One region of the Micromonospora sp. DT231 genome, then DNA from elsewhere that is predicted to be linked to it. Evidence: predicted binding sites of a transcription regulator. Region 1 holds the regulator's gene; the other holds the start of a gene.
What was found. Region 1 encodes HrcA, which represses chaperone genes, less so after heat shock. Its sites were predicted from a motif close to GGTTNGCACNCTCNNNNNGAGNGTGCNAACC; they were not measured.

Region 1 (5,455 bases):
CCAGCGGCCGAGGCGGGTGGCGAGCACGCTGAGCGCCGCCACGCCGGCGGTCGAGGTACGCAGCACGGCCGGGCCGAGCCGCACGACGCGCCCGCCCGCCTCCCGAAACGCCGTCAGCTCGGCCGCGGCGATGCCACCCTCCGGCCCGACGACCAGGACGATCTCACCGCCCGGCGGCAGCTCGGCGGTGCTGAGCCGTTCCTCGGCCTCCTCGTGCAGCACGAAGGCGGCGGCAGCGCCGGCGATCCGGCGGGCGACGGTGGCGGTGGACTCGTCCGGCGCGCCGGCCACCACCGGCAGCCAGGGCCGGCGGGCCTGCTTGGCGGCCTCCCGGGCGGTGGCCACCCACTTCTCCCGGGCGCGTACGCCCCGGTCGCCGCGCCACTGGGTGACCGAACGGGACGCCGCCCAGGGCACGATCTCGTCCACCCCGACCTCGGTCATCGCCTGCACCGCCAGCTCACCCCGGTCGCCCTTGGCGATGCCCTGCACCACGGCGATGCGGGGGACGGGCGCGTCCGCGTACCCCCGGGAGGTGATGGTGACCTCCAGGCTGCCCCGGCCGACGGCGGTGACCACGGCGGCGGCCGTGCCGCCCCGACCGTCGGCGAGCAGCAGCTCCTCGCCGACGCGCAGCCGCTGCACGGTGGCGGCGTGGTGCCCCTCCGGACCGTCCAGGGTCAACGCGTCACCGGTGGGCAGCGCCTCGACCAGGAACAGCGGCGCGGACACCTCAGGCGTGCCCGTTGAACGCGTCGCGCATCCGGGAGAAGAAGCCGCCCTGCTTGGATAACTCGGCGACCTCCTCGCCACGGGTCTTGGCGAAGTCGCGCAGCATCTTCTCCTGGTCGGGGTCGAGCTTGGTCGGGGTCCGCACGTCCAGGTGCACGTAGAGGTCGCCCCGGCCGGTGCCGCGCAGGTGTGGCACGCCCCGGGCGCGCAGTCGCAGCGTGCTGGCCGGTTGGGTGCCGGCCTTGACGTCGACCGTCTCCTCGCTGTCCAGGGTCTTGATGGTGAGTCGGGTGCCCAGCGCCGCCGCGGTCATCGGCACGGTGACCCGGCAGTGCAGGTCGTCGCCCTTGCGGGAGTAGACGTCGTGCGGCCGCTCGTGGATCTCCACGTAGAGGTCACCGGCGGTGCCGCCACCCGGGCCGACCTCGCCCTGCTGGGCCAGCCGGATCCGCATGCCGTCCTCGACGCCGGCCGGGATCTTGACGGTCAGCGAGCGGCGGGTGCGTACCCGACCGTCGCCGGCGCAGGTGGGGCAGGGGTGCGGGATCGTCGTGCCGTAGCCCTGGCACACGGTGCACGGCCGGGCGGAGACCACCTGGCCGAGGAAGGTGCGCTGCACCGACTGCACCTCGCCGCGACCAGCACACGCCTCGCAGGTCGCCAGGTGGGTGCCGGCGGCCGTGCCGGCGCCGGAGCAGGTGGTGCAGAGCACCGCGGTGTCGACGGTGATCGGGGCCTCGACGCCGAAGGCGGTCTCGTGCAGGTCGAGTTCGAGCCGCAGGATCGCGTCGGCGCCCGGCCGGGTCCGTGGACGGGGGCCGCGCGCCCCACCGGCCGCGCCGCCGAAGAACGCGTCCATGATGTCCTGGAAACCGACGAACGGGCCGGCGCCACCGGGGCCACCAGGGCCGCCGGCGCCACCGCCGCCCGGGGCGAGCGGGTCGCCACCCAGGTCGACGATCTGCCGCTTGCGGTCGTCCGAGAGGACCTCGTACGCGGCATTGATGTCCTTGAACTTCTCCTGAGCCTCCGGGTCCGGATTGACGTCCGGGTGGAACTGGCGCGCCAGCTTGCGGTAGGCGCGCTTGATCTCGTCATCGGAGGCTTCCCGGCTCACACCGAGGATGCCGTAGTAGTCCCTGGCCACTGCGTTCCGTGTCCTCATGTTCGTCTCGCGTTGCGCCGATCCGGCGGCAAACAGCCGGCCGTCGGCCCTGACTGGTCAGTTCTGGGCCAGCAACTCGCCCACGTAGCGTGCCACGGCGCGCACCGTGGCGATATTGCCGGGGTAGTCCATCCGGGTGGGCCCCAGCACCCCCAGGCCGCCGACGATCGTGGCGCCCGGGCCGTACCCGGTGCTGACCACCGAGGCGGCCCGCAGGTTGTCGAACTCGTTCTCGTCGCCGATCAGCACCCGGGTCGTGCTCGGCTCGGTCTCACCGATGAGCTTGAGGAGCACGACCTCCTCCTCCAGCGCCTCCAGGATCGGCCGTAGCGAACCCTGGAAGTCGAGCAGGCCGCCCCGGGTGAGGTTCGCGGTGCCGGCCAGCGCGATGCGTTCCTCGTGCCGCTCGACAAGCGTCTCCAGCAGCACCGTGGAGAGCGTGGTCATCGCCGGACGCAGCTCGGACGGCACCTCCTCGACGAGCGCCTGCACCAACGGTGGCGTGTCGGACAGCCGCGCGCCGGCGAGCTTCTCGTTTACCAGCCGGCGCAGGTCGGTGACGTTGTCGGCGGGCACCGGACCGGGCAGCTCCACCAGCCGCTGCTCCACGCGCCCGGTGTCGGCGATCATGACGAGCATCAGCCGGGTGGTGGAGATCGGCACCAGCTCCAGGTGCCGAACCGAGGAGCGGGCCAGGCTCGGGTACTGCACGACGGCCACCTGCCGGGTGAGCTGGGCGAGCAGTCGCACCGTGCGGTGCACCACGTCGTCGAGGTCGACCGCACCGACCAGGAAGCGCTCGATGGCCCGACGTTCGGCCGGGCTGAGGGGCTTGACCCGGGACAACCTGTCGACGAAGAGCCGGTAGCCGCGGTCGGTGGGCACCCGGCCGGCACTCGTGTGCGGCTGCCGGATGTAGCCCTCCTCCTCCAGCACGGCCATGTCGTTGCGGACCGTGGCCGGGGAGACCCCGAGCTGGTGCCGCTCGACAAGCGCCTTGCTGCCGACCGGCTCCTGGGTGGAGACGTAGTCCTCGACGATCGCGCGGAGCACGGCGAGTTTTCGGTCGTCGAGACCCATCCTCCGCACCTCCTGTCGCACGTCGGCCGCCGGTGCCGTAGGCCCGGCCGGGCCGCCCTGGCACTCGACTGTAACGAGTGCCAGTCTACGTCGGCGTGCCCGCCGGCGCGATGATCAACGGTCGCCCACTGGTGCGGCGTTGCCACGGACCCCTACCGTGACACCCATGACTGAACCTCCTCGCCCTCCCGGCGCGGGTGACCCCGGCAACTACCCGCCGGAGCCGACCTCTCCCAGCTCGTACCCGTCGGCCGAGCCACCCACCGCACCACTGTCCGGGGCGCCTGGCCCGGGCGGCTATCCCCCGGCCGGTGGCTATCCGCCGCCCACCGGTGACCAACCGCCGTCGGGCGGCTACCCCCCGGCGGGTGGCTATCCGCCGCCCGGCGGCTACCCGCCCGGTGGCAACCCGGCTGGCGGATATCCGACCGGCGGCGCCTACGGCGGCCCCGGTGGCGGCTTTGCCAGCAACGAGGACAAGACCTGGGCGCTCGTCGCGCACTTCGGCGGTGCCGCCGGCATGATCCTCAGCGGCGGGGTGCTGGGCTGGATCGGCCCGCTGGTGGCGCTGCTGGCCCGCGGCAACCAGTCCCCGACGGTACGGTCGCACGCCGTGGCGGCGCTCAACTTCCAGCTCCTCTGGTCGATCGTCGGCCTGGTCGGCTGGGTGCTGTCCTGCATCCTGATCGGCTTCCTCGGGGTCGTGGCGGCCTTCATCCTCGGTGCCGTGTTCGGCATCATCGCCGGCATCAAGGCCAACGAGGGCCAGCTCTACCGCTACCCGCTCTCGGTCAACTTCATCAAGTGACCTCCTCCGGCCGCTCCCCCGGCCGGTCGGTGCCCCGCTGCCCCGGTCCCGGGCGGCGGGGCTGGTTCAGGGCAGCAGGTCGCGCACGACCGCGTCGGCGAGCAGCCGCCCGCGCAGGGTGAGCACCGCCCGACCGGCCGCGTACTCGTCGGCGGCCAGCAGGCCACCGGCGAGGGCCCGCTCGGCGCCCGCCCGGCCGGTGGCGTCGAGCACCGCCAGCGGCAGGCCACTGGCGAGCCGCAGCCGGAGCATCACGTCCTCCATGTGCGCCTCGTCGGCGGTAAGCACCTCGCGGGCCAGGCCGGGAGACGCGCCCGCGGCCAACCGCTTGGCATACGCCGAGGGGTGCTTGACGTTCCACCAGCGCACCCCGCCGACGTGGCTGTGCGCCCCGGGCCCCAGCCCCCACCAGTCCGCACCGGTCCAGTAGAGCAGGTTGTGCCGGCACCGGGCGTCGTCGGTGCGGGCCCAGTTGGAGACCTCGTACCAGGAGAGCCCGGCCGCGTCGAGCGCGGCTTCCGCGGCCAGGTAGCGGTCCGCGGCCACGTCGTCACTCGGGTACGCCAGTTCGCCGCGCCTCATCCGGGCGGCGAGCCGGGTGCCGTCCTCCACGATCAGGGCGTACGCGCTGACGTGGTCGACCCCGGCGGCCACGACCTGCTCCAGCGAGGCGGCGAAGTCCTCGGGCCGCTCCCCCGGGGTCCCGTAGATCAGGTCCAGGTTGACGTGCTCGAACCCGGCGTCGCGCGCCTCCAGGGCGGCGGCGGTGGCCCGGCCGGCGCTGTGGGTGCGGTCCAGGATCGCCAGCACCCCCGGTGAGGCGGACTGCATGCCCAGCGAGATCCGGGTGTAGCCGGCCGACCGCAGCAGCTTCAACGATTCCGGGGTGACCGACTCGGGGTTGGCCTCGGTGGTCACCTCGGCGTCGGCGGCCAGCCCCCAGGTGCGGTCGATGCCGTCGAGGATGCGGGCCAGGTCGTCGGCGGGGAGCAGGGTGGGCGTGCCGCCGCCGACGAAGACGGTGTCGACCCGGGGCGGCGGGTTGTCGCCGAGCACCCGGGCGGCGAGTGCCAGCTCGGCCAGCACGGTGTCGGCGTACCCCTCGCGGCTGGCGCCACCGCCCAGCTCGGACGCCGTGTAGGTGTTGAAGTCGCAGTAGCCGCAGCGGCTGGCGCAGAACGGCACGTGCACGTACACGCCGAAGCCGCGCGCGCCGACCGCCGCGGTGGCGGTGGCGGGCAGCGATCCGTCGACGGGGACGGTCTCACCATCTGGAAGGAGGCCGGGCATGGCCACTAGTGTGCCCGGCATGACCTCTCCCGACGTCCTCGTGCGGGTCGCCACGGCCCGCGGGGTGACCACGCTCACCCTGGACAGCCCGCACAACCGCAACGCGCTCTCCACCGGCCTGATGACCCAGTTGCTGGCCGGGCTGGGCGACGCGGTCGCCGACGAGACGGTCCGGGCGATCGTGCTGGACCACACCGGCCCGGTCTTCTGCTCGGGCGCGGACCTGAAGGAGACGGCCGCGGCGTACGCCACCGGCGCGGTGCCCGCCGGGATGCTCGGTGACGTGCTCGCGGCGCTGTGGGAGTGCCCGAAGCCGGTGCTGGCCCGGGTGGGCGGGCCGGCGCGGGCCGGTGGGCTGGGTCTGATCGCCGCCGCCGACC
Region 2 (5,455 bases), on a different contig from region 1:
CCCCCGCCCACCCCACCCTCCGGGCCGGGGGAGCCGGGTCCGTCCGATCCGACCGTGCCGGCTGTGCCGTCCGATTCGACCGTGCCGTCCGATCCGACTGTGCCGTCCGATCCGACTGTGCCGTCCGATCCGACCGTGCCGTCCGATCCGGCTGTGCCGTCCGATCCGACCGTGCCGTACGGCAGTTCCGGCCTGACTCCGGAGACGCCATCCGAGCTGCGGCCGGGCGTACCTCCGGTCGGCCCGCCGCCCGGCTGGGATCCGGCGCAGGGCGCCTGGGGTGCGCCGCCGCCGGGTTGGACGTTCCCGCCCACCGGCGGCTACCCGCCCGGGTCGGGTCCCTACGGTGCAGTGCCCTGGTATCCGGGGTCGCCGGTTGGCTGGTACCCGCCGGATTACGGATTCGACCCGAACGACCCCCTTGTCACTCCCCGCGGCGCCGGCCTGGCCGGCTGGTTCAACAGGTGTCTGGGAGCGTTGCGCCGCAGTTGGCGGCAGTTGGTGCCCATCATGCTGCTCACCCAGGTGTTGCCGGCGGCCGTGCTCGCGGTGATCGCCCTGGGCCTCGACCCGACCTCAAGATGGGAAGCCCAGGTCGGGGCGGACCCGAATCCCGTGCTGCCGGACACCTTCGGCGTCGATCTGGCGGGTCTCCTCGCGGTGGGGATCGGCGGCAGCCTGTTGCTCGGGCTGGTGCAGGCCATCGGGTGGGCCGCCGGCAGTTGGGTGATCACGCAGCAGGCGTCCGGTCAGCCGGGCAACCTGGAATCGGCGCTGCGGTACGGCGTCCGTCGGGCACTCGGGCTCTGGGGCTGGACCCTGTTGATCAGCTTGATCGCCGGCGTCGGTTTCTGTTGCTGCGTGCTGCCGGGTATCTATCTGACGTTCGCGCTGAGCATGGCCGGCCCGGTCTATCTCTTCGAACGCCGCGACCCCATCGGCCGGTCGTTCCGGATGTTCCACGACCGACTCGGCCTCCTGCTCGGTCGGGTGGCTCTGGTGGCCCTGGCGGTCATCGTCGTCAACGTGATCACCGGTGCCCTGGAGGGGGCGGGCACCCCCCTGTTCGGCACCGATCCCCTCAGGTCGCCGGGTACGGCCGCCGGGGTGGTGGCGGTGATCGGGGTCACCGCCGTGCTGGCGCTGCCCGCCCACCTCGCCCAGATGATCGGTCTGCTGGTGACGTACGCCGAGCAGCGAGCCCATGAGGCGCCGGTGAACACCGCTGGACTGGCCGCGGAACTCGGCTGAGCGGCGGCATCGTGCTTGCACTCGGCAGGGGAGAGTGCTAAACAAGTCATTGGCACTCGCATACCGTGAGTGCCAATGGTCGGGACGGTGGGGCCAGGTTGCACCGGCGTGGAGACGCCGGGGCGACACATGGCCGGTCGTCGCGGGCTATCCGGCCCGGCCGAAGGACGTCGTCGTCGCCAGGTGGCGACGTCCCAAGGTGCGTACACCAGGCGGCCCATCCGGGGCACACATCTCGGGTGGCCCGTGAGTGTCCAGGAGGACAACGCCGTATGGCCAAGATGATCGCGTTCGACGAAGAGGCGCGCCGCGGCCTCGAGCGGGGCATGAACCAGCTCGCCGACGCCGTAAAGGTGACCCTCGGCCCCAAGGGCCGCAACGTCGTGCTCGAGAAGAAGTGGGGTGCCCCCACCATCACCAACGATGGTGTGAGCATCGCCAAGGAGATCGAGCTCGAGGACCCGTACGAGAAGATCGGCGCTGAGCTGGTCAAGGAGGTCGCCAAGAAGACCGACGACGTTGCCGGTGACGGCACGACGACGGCGACCGTCCTGGCCCAGGCCCTGGTTCGCGAGGGCCTGCGTAACGTGGCCGCCGGCGCCAACCCGATGGCCCTGAAGCGGGGCATCGAGGCCGCGGTCGCGAGCGTCTCGGAGGAGCTGTCGAAGCTCGCCAAGGACGTCGAGACCAAGGAGCAGATCGCCTCCACCGCCTCCATCTCCGCTGGCGACAGCACCGTCGGCGAGATCATCGCCGAGGCGATGGACAAGGTCGGCAAGGAAGGCGTCATCACCGTCGAGGAGAGCAACACCTTCGGGCTGGAGCTGGAGCTCACCGAGGGTATGCGCTTCGACAAGGGCTACATCTCGGCCTACTTCATGACCGACCCGGAGCGTATGGAGGCCGTCTTCGACGACCCGTACATCCTGATCGCCAACAGCAAGATCTCGTCGGTGAAGGACCTGCTCCCGATCCTGGAGAAGGTCATGCAGTCGGGCAAGCCGCTGCTGATCATCGCCGAGGACCTGGAGGGCGAGGCCCTCGCCACCCTGGTGGTCAACAAGGTCCGTGGCACCTTCAAGTCGGTCGCCGTCAAGGCGCCGGGCTTCGGTGACCGCCGCAAGGCCATGCTGACCGACATCGCCATCCTCGCCGGTGGCCAGGTCATCAGCGAAGAGGTCGGCCTCAAGCTCGACGCCGCCAGCCTCGACATGCTGGGCCGCGCCCGCAAGGTCGTGGTGACCAAGGACGAGACCACGATCGTCGACGGTGCCGGTGACGCCGAGCAGATCCAGGGCCGGGTCAACCAGATCCGGGCCGAGATCGACAAGAGCGACTCCGACTACGACCGGGAGAAGCTGCAGGAGCGGCTGGCCAAGCTGGCCGGCGGCGTTGCGGTCATCAAGGTCGGCGCGGCCACCGAGGTCGAGCTCAAGGAGCGCAAGCACCGCATCGAGGACGCCGTTCGCAACGCGAAGGCCGCCGTCGAGGAGGGCATCGTCCCGGGTGGTGGCGTCGCGCTGGTGCAGGCCGGCAAGACCGCCTTCGACAAGCTCGACCTGGTCGGCGACGAGGCCACCGGTGCGAACATCGTCAAGGTGGCGCTGGACGCCCCGCTGCGGCAGATCGCCGTCAACGCCGGCCTCGAGGGCGGCGTCGTGGTGGAGAAGGTTCGTAACCTCGAAGCGGGTCACGGCCTCAACGCCGCCAACGGCGAGTACGTCGACCTGCTGGCCGCGGGCATCATCGACCCGGCCAAGGTGACGCGCTCGGCGCTGCAGAACGCCGCTTCCATCGCGGCGCTCTTCCTCACCACCGAGGCCGTTGTCGCGGACAAGCCGGAGAAGACCCCGGCTGCCCCGGCTGGCCCGGGTGGCGGGGACATGGACTTCTGAGTCCAGTTCCGACACCGAACGGGGCGGGCCGCTGACGCGGTCCGCCCCGTTCGTCGTCAGGTCGGCAGTGGGCGCTGGTTGCGCCGCTTCTGCGCCCGGCTGTACGGCGGAAGCAGTTGGATCGGCGCGTCCACCATCTCCCGTGGCTCCTCGATGACCGCCGACTCGTCGTCGGTGGTCATCTCGGCCAGTTGCTCGGCGTCGCCGTAGTCGAGCCGGTCGAACGGCAGTTGGCCGGGGAGTTCGCCGATCGGTTTCCAGGTGATCGGCGGGCCGTCCTCGGTCTGGTCGTCATCCGTGGTCATGGCTGCCTCCTCTACCAAAACGGTAGGGGGCGTCGATGGCCGACGCGGGCGAATGACCCAATACACTTTTTGCCCCGGTTACGCCGGCGGCAGGGCCCGCCGGTACAGGAAGAAGACCCGCTCGATCCGGGCACCCGCGCTGCCGGAGTAGAACGGCACCGGCCCCACCCAGCCGATCTCCGCCCGGGTCAGCCCCGCCGCCCGCTGGTCGGCCAGGCAGCGCCGCAACAGGACACCACCGATGCCCGACCCCTCGGCGGCCGGCGCGGTGCCCATCGGCCCGAACCAACTCGGCCGGGACGACCCGTACGCGGCGAAGCCGAGCATCTCTCCGCCCCGCTCCGCGAGGTGACAACCGGCGCCGTCCCGCCCCACCGATCCGGCCAGCTCGCCGTCCCAGGTGCCACCGAAGGTGGACCGGGCGAACGCGGTCAACGCCGGCAGGTCCGCCGGCTCCGCCCGGCGTACGGTGACGCCCTGATCGGCCAGCCGCCGCTCGGCCGCCTCGGTGGCGCGCAGTGCCGGCGACCCGTCGTACGACAGGTCCGCGGTCATGTTCCAGGCGGTCCGGTCCTGCTGGTAGCCCAGCGCGAGGGCGGCGCAGACCGCGGGGGTGTAGCGGACGTCGATGCCCGGCCACGCGTAGTACGGCGGGTTCCCGGCCAGCAGCACCTCCGTCGCCCCACGATCGGCCAGCACCCGCTCGGCCTGCCGCAGCAGTGCCCGGCCGACGCCCCGGCGACGGTGCTCCGGAAGGACGGCGACCAGGTCCACGTGCCCGGTACCCGGCTCGGTCGACGACACCGAGCAGAGCAGCACCCCGACCAGGTCCGCACCCCGGTACGCGCCCAGCCCCACCACCGGGCGGTCGGCGGCGGCGGCCCGGGGCCAGAGGACGTCCACGATTTCGGCCGCCTCGGCGGCGTCCTCGGGCAGGTCGAGGGCCCGCTCGCAGAGCCGCGCCACGGTGGTGGCCAGGTCGGGGGTCAGTTCGGTGACGGTGATCTCGGCGTCCATGGTCGCCGACCCTAGATCACCGGGCGCCGGTCCGCGTACCTCACCGCCGGGCGGCCTGAACGGCCGCGTAGGCGTCGACCTGGCCCGAGCCGGTGACGTTCGACGGGCCGCCGCAGGCGTCGGAGGGACTGTCGGAGCGGTAGGTGGGCGTCGCCTCCGTCGCGGTGTCCCGCAGGATCTGCCGGGTGCGGTCCACGTCGCCGACGAGCGCCGGGTTCGCCGACCACATCAGCGCGACCACCCCCGCCACCTGCGGGGTCGCCATCGAGGTGCCGTCCAGCGCCGCGTACGTGCCGCCCGGCATCGCCGACACCACACCCACACCGGGGGCCAACACGTCCGGCTTACCCGCAGCCCCTGGCACCGGACCGCGCGACGAGAACTCCGCGACCCGGCGTTGGTCGTCCACCGCGCCCACCGTCAGCACGTCGGCGTACGGCGCCGGCGGGTCGTCGATCGACGCGCACCACGGCCCGGTGTTGCCGGCGGCGGCGACCACGAAGATCCCGGCGGCGTCCAGCGCGGCGGTGGCCGGCCGCAGCACACCCCTGTCGCAGCCCTCGATCGGCGGGCAGCCCCACGAGTTGGTGAGCACCTGCGGGGCACGCTCCGGACGACCGTCGGTGAACGGGTCGCCCCCGGCCGGGAAGGGCGCCAGCATGAACTGGAGACAGTCCAGGTAGTGCGCGGGGCTGCCCAGGTTGCGGTCCAGGTTGACGCAGCCCACCCACTGCGCGTCCGGTGCCACCCCGATGCCGTCCCGCCCGACCGCGCTGCCCACCGTGTGGGTGCCGTGCCCGCCCTGGTCGGTCGGGCTCCGGGTGCCGTCCCACGGGTCGTACCAGGAGTCGTCGCCGCCACGGAAACCGGCGCGCAGGGCCGGATGGGTGCCGTCCACACCCGAGTCGGAGCTGCCGACCACGACGCCGGTGCCGGTCACCCCGAGCTGGGACCACACCCGGTCGGCGCCGATCTGGCGGATGTTCC

Region 2: groL (chaperonin GroEL) is a predicted target of HrcA. The motif match lies at 1,299-1,329, and genes of this name have one in related genera.

What each region holds. Positions count from the first base shown of each region.
Region 1 is NZ_JBNCNO010000020.1:72,093-77,547, reverse strand. Features, by position in the region: gene ACPXBU_RS33225 (16S rRNA (uracil(1498)-N(3))-methyltransferase) at 1-732, opposite strand, end outside; gene dnaJ (molecular chaperone DnaJ) at 734-1,879, opposite strand; gene hrcA (heat-inducible transcriptional repressor HrcA) at 1,955-2,977, opposite strand; gene ACPXBU_RS33210 (DUF4870 domain-containing protein) at 3,144-3,785, shown strand; gene hemW (radical SAM family heme chaperone HemW) at 3,852-5,075, opposite strand; gene ACPXBU_RS33200 (enoyl-CoA hydratase-related protein) at 5,095-5,455, shown strand, end outside.
Region 2 is NZ_JBNCNO010000013.1:1,896-7,350, forward strand. Features, by position in the region: gene ACPXBU_RS27135 (hypothetical protein) at 154-1,251, shown strand; gene groL (chaperonin GroEL) at 1,524-3,146, shown strand; gene ACPXBU_RS27145 (hypothetical protein) at 3,203-3,451, opposite strand; gene ACPXBU_RS27150 (GNAT family N-acetyltransferase) at 3,530-4,468, opposite strand; gene ACPXBU_RS27155 (S8 family serine peptidase) at 4,509-5,455, opposite strand, start outside.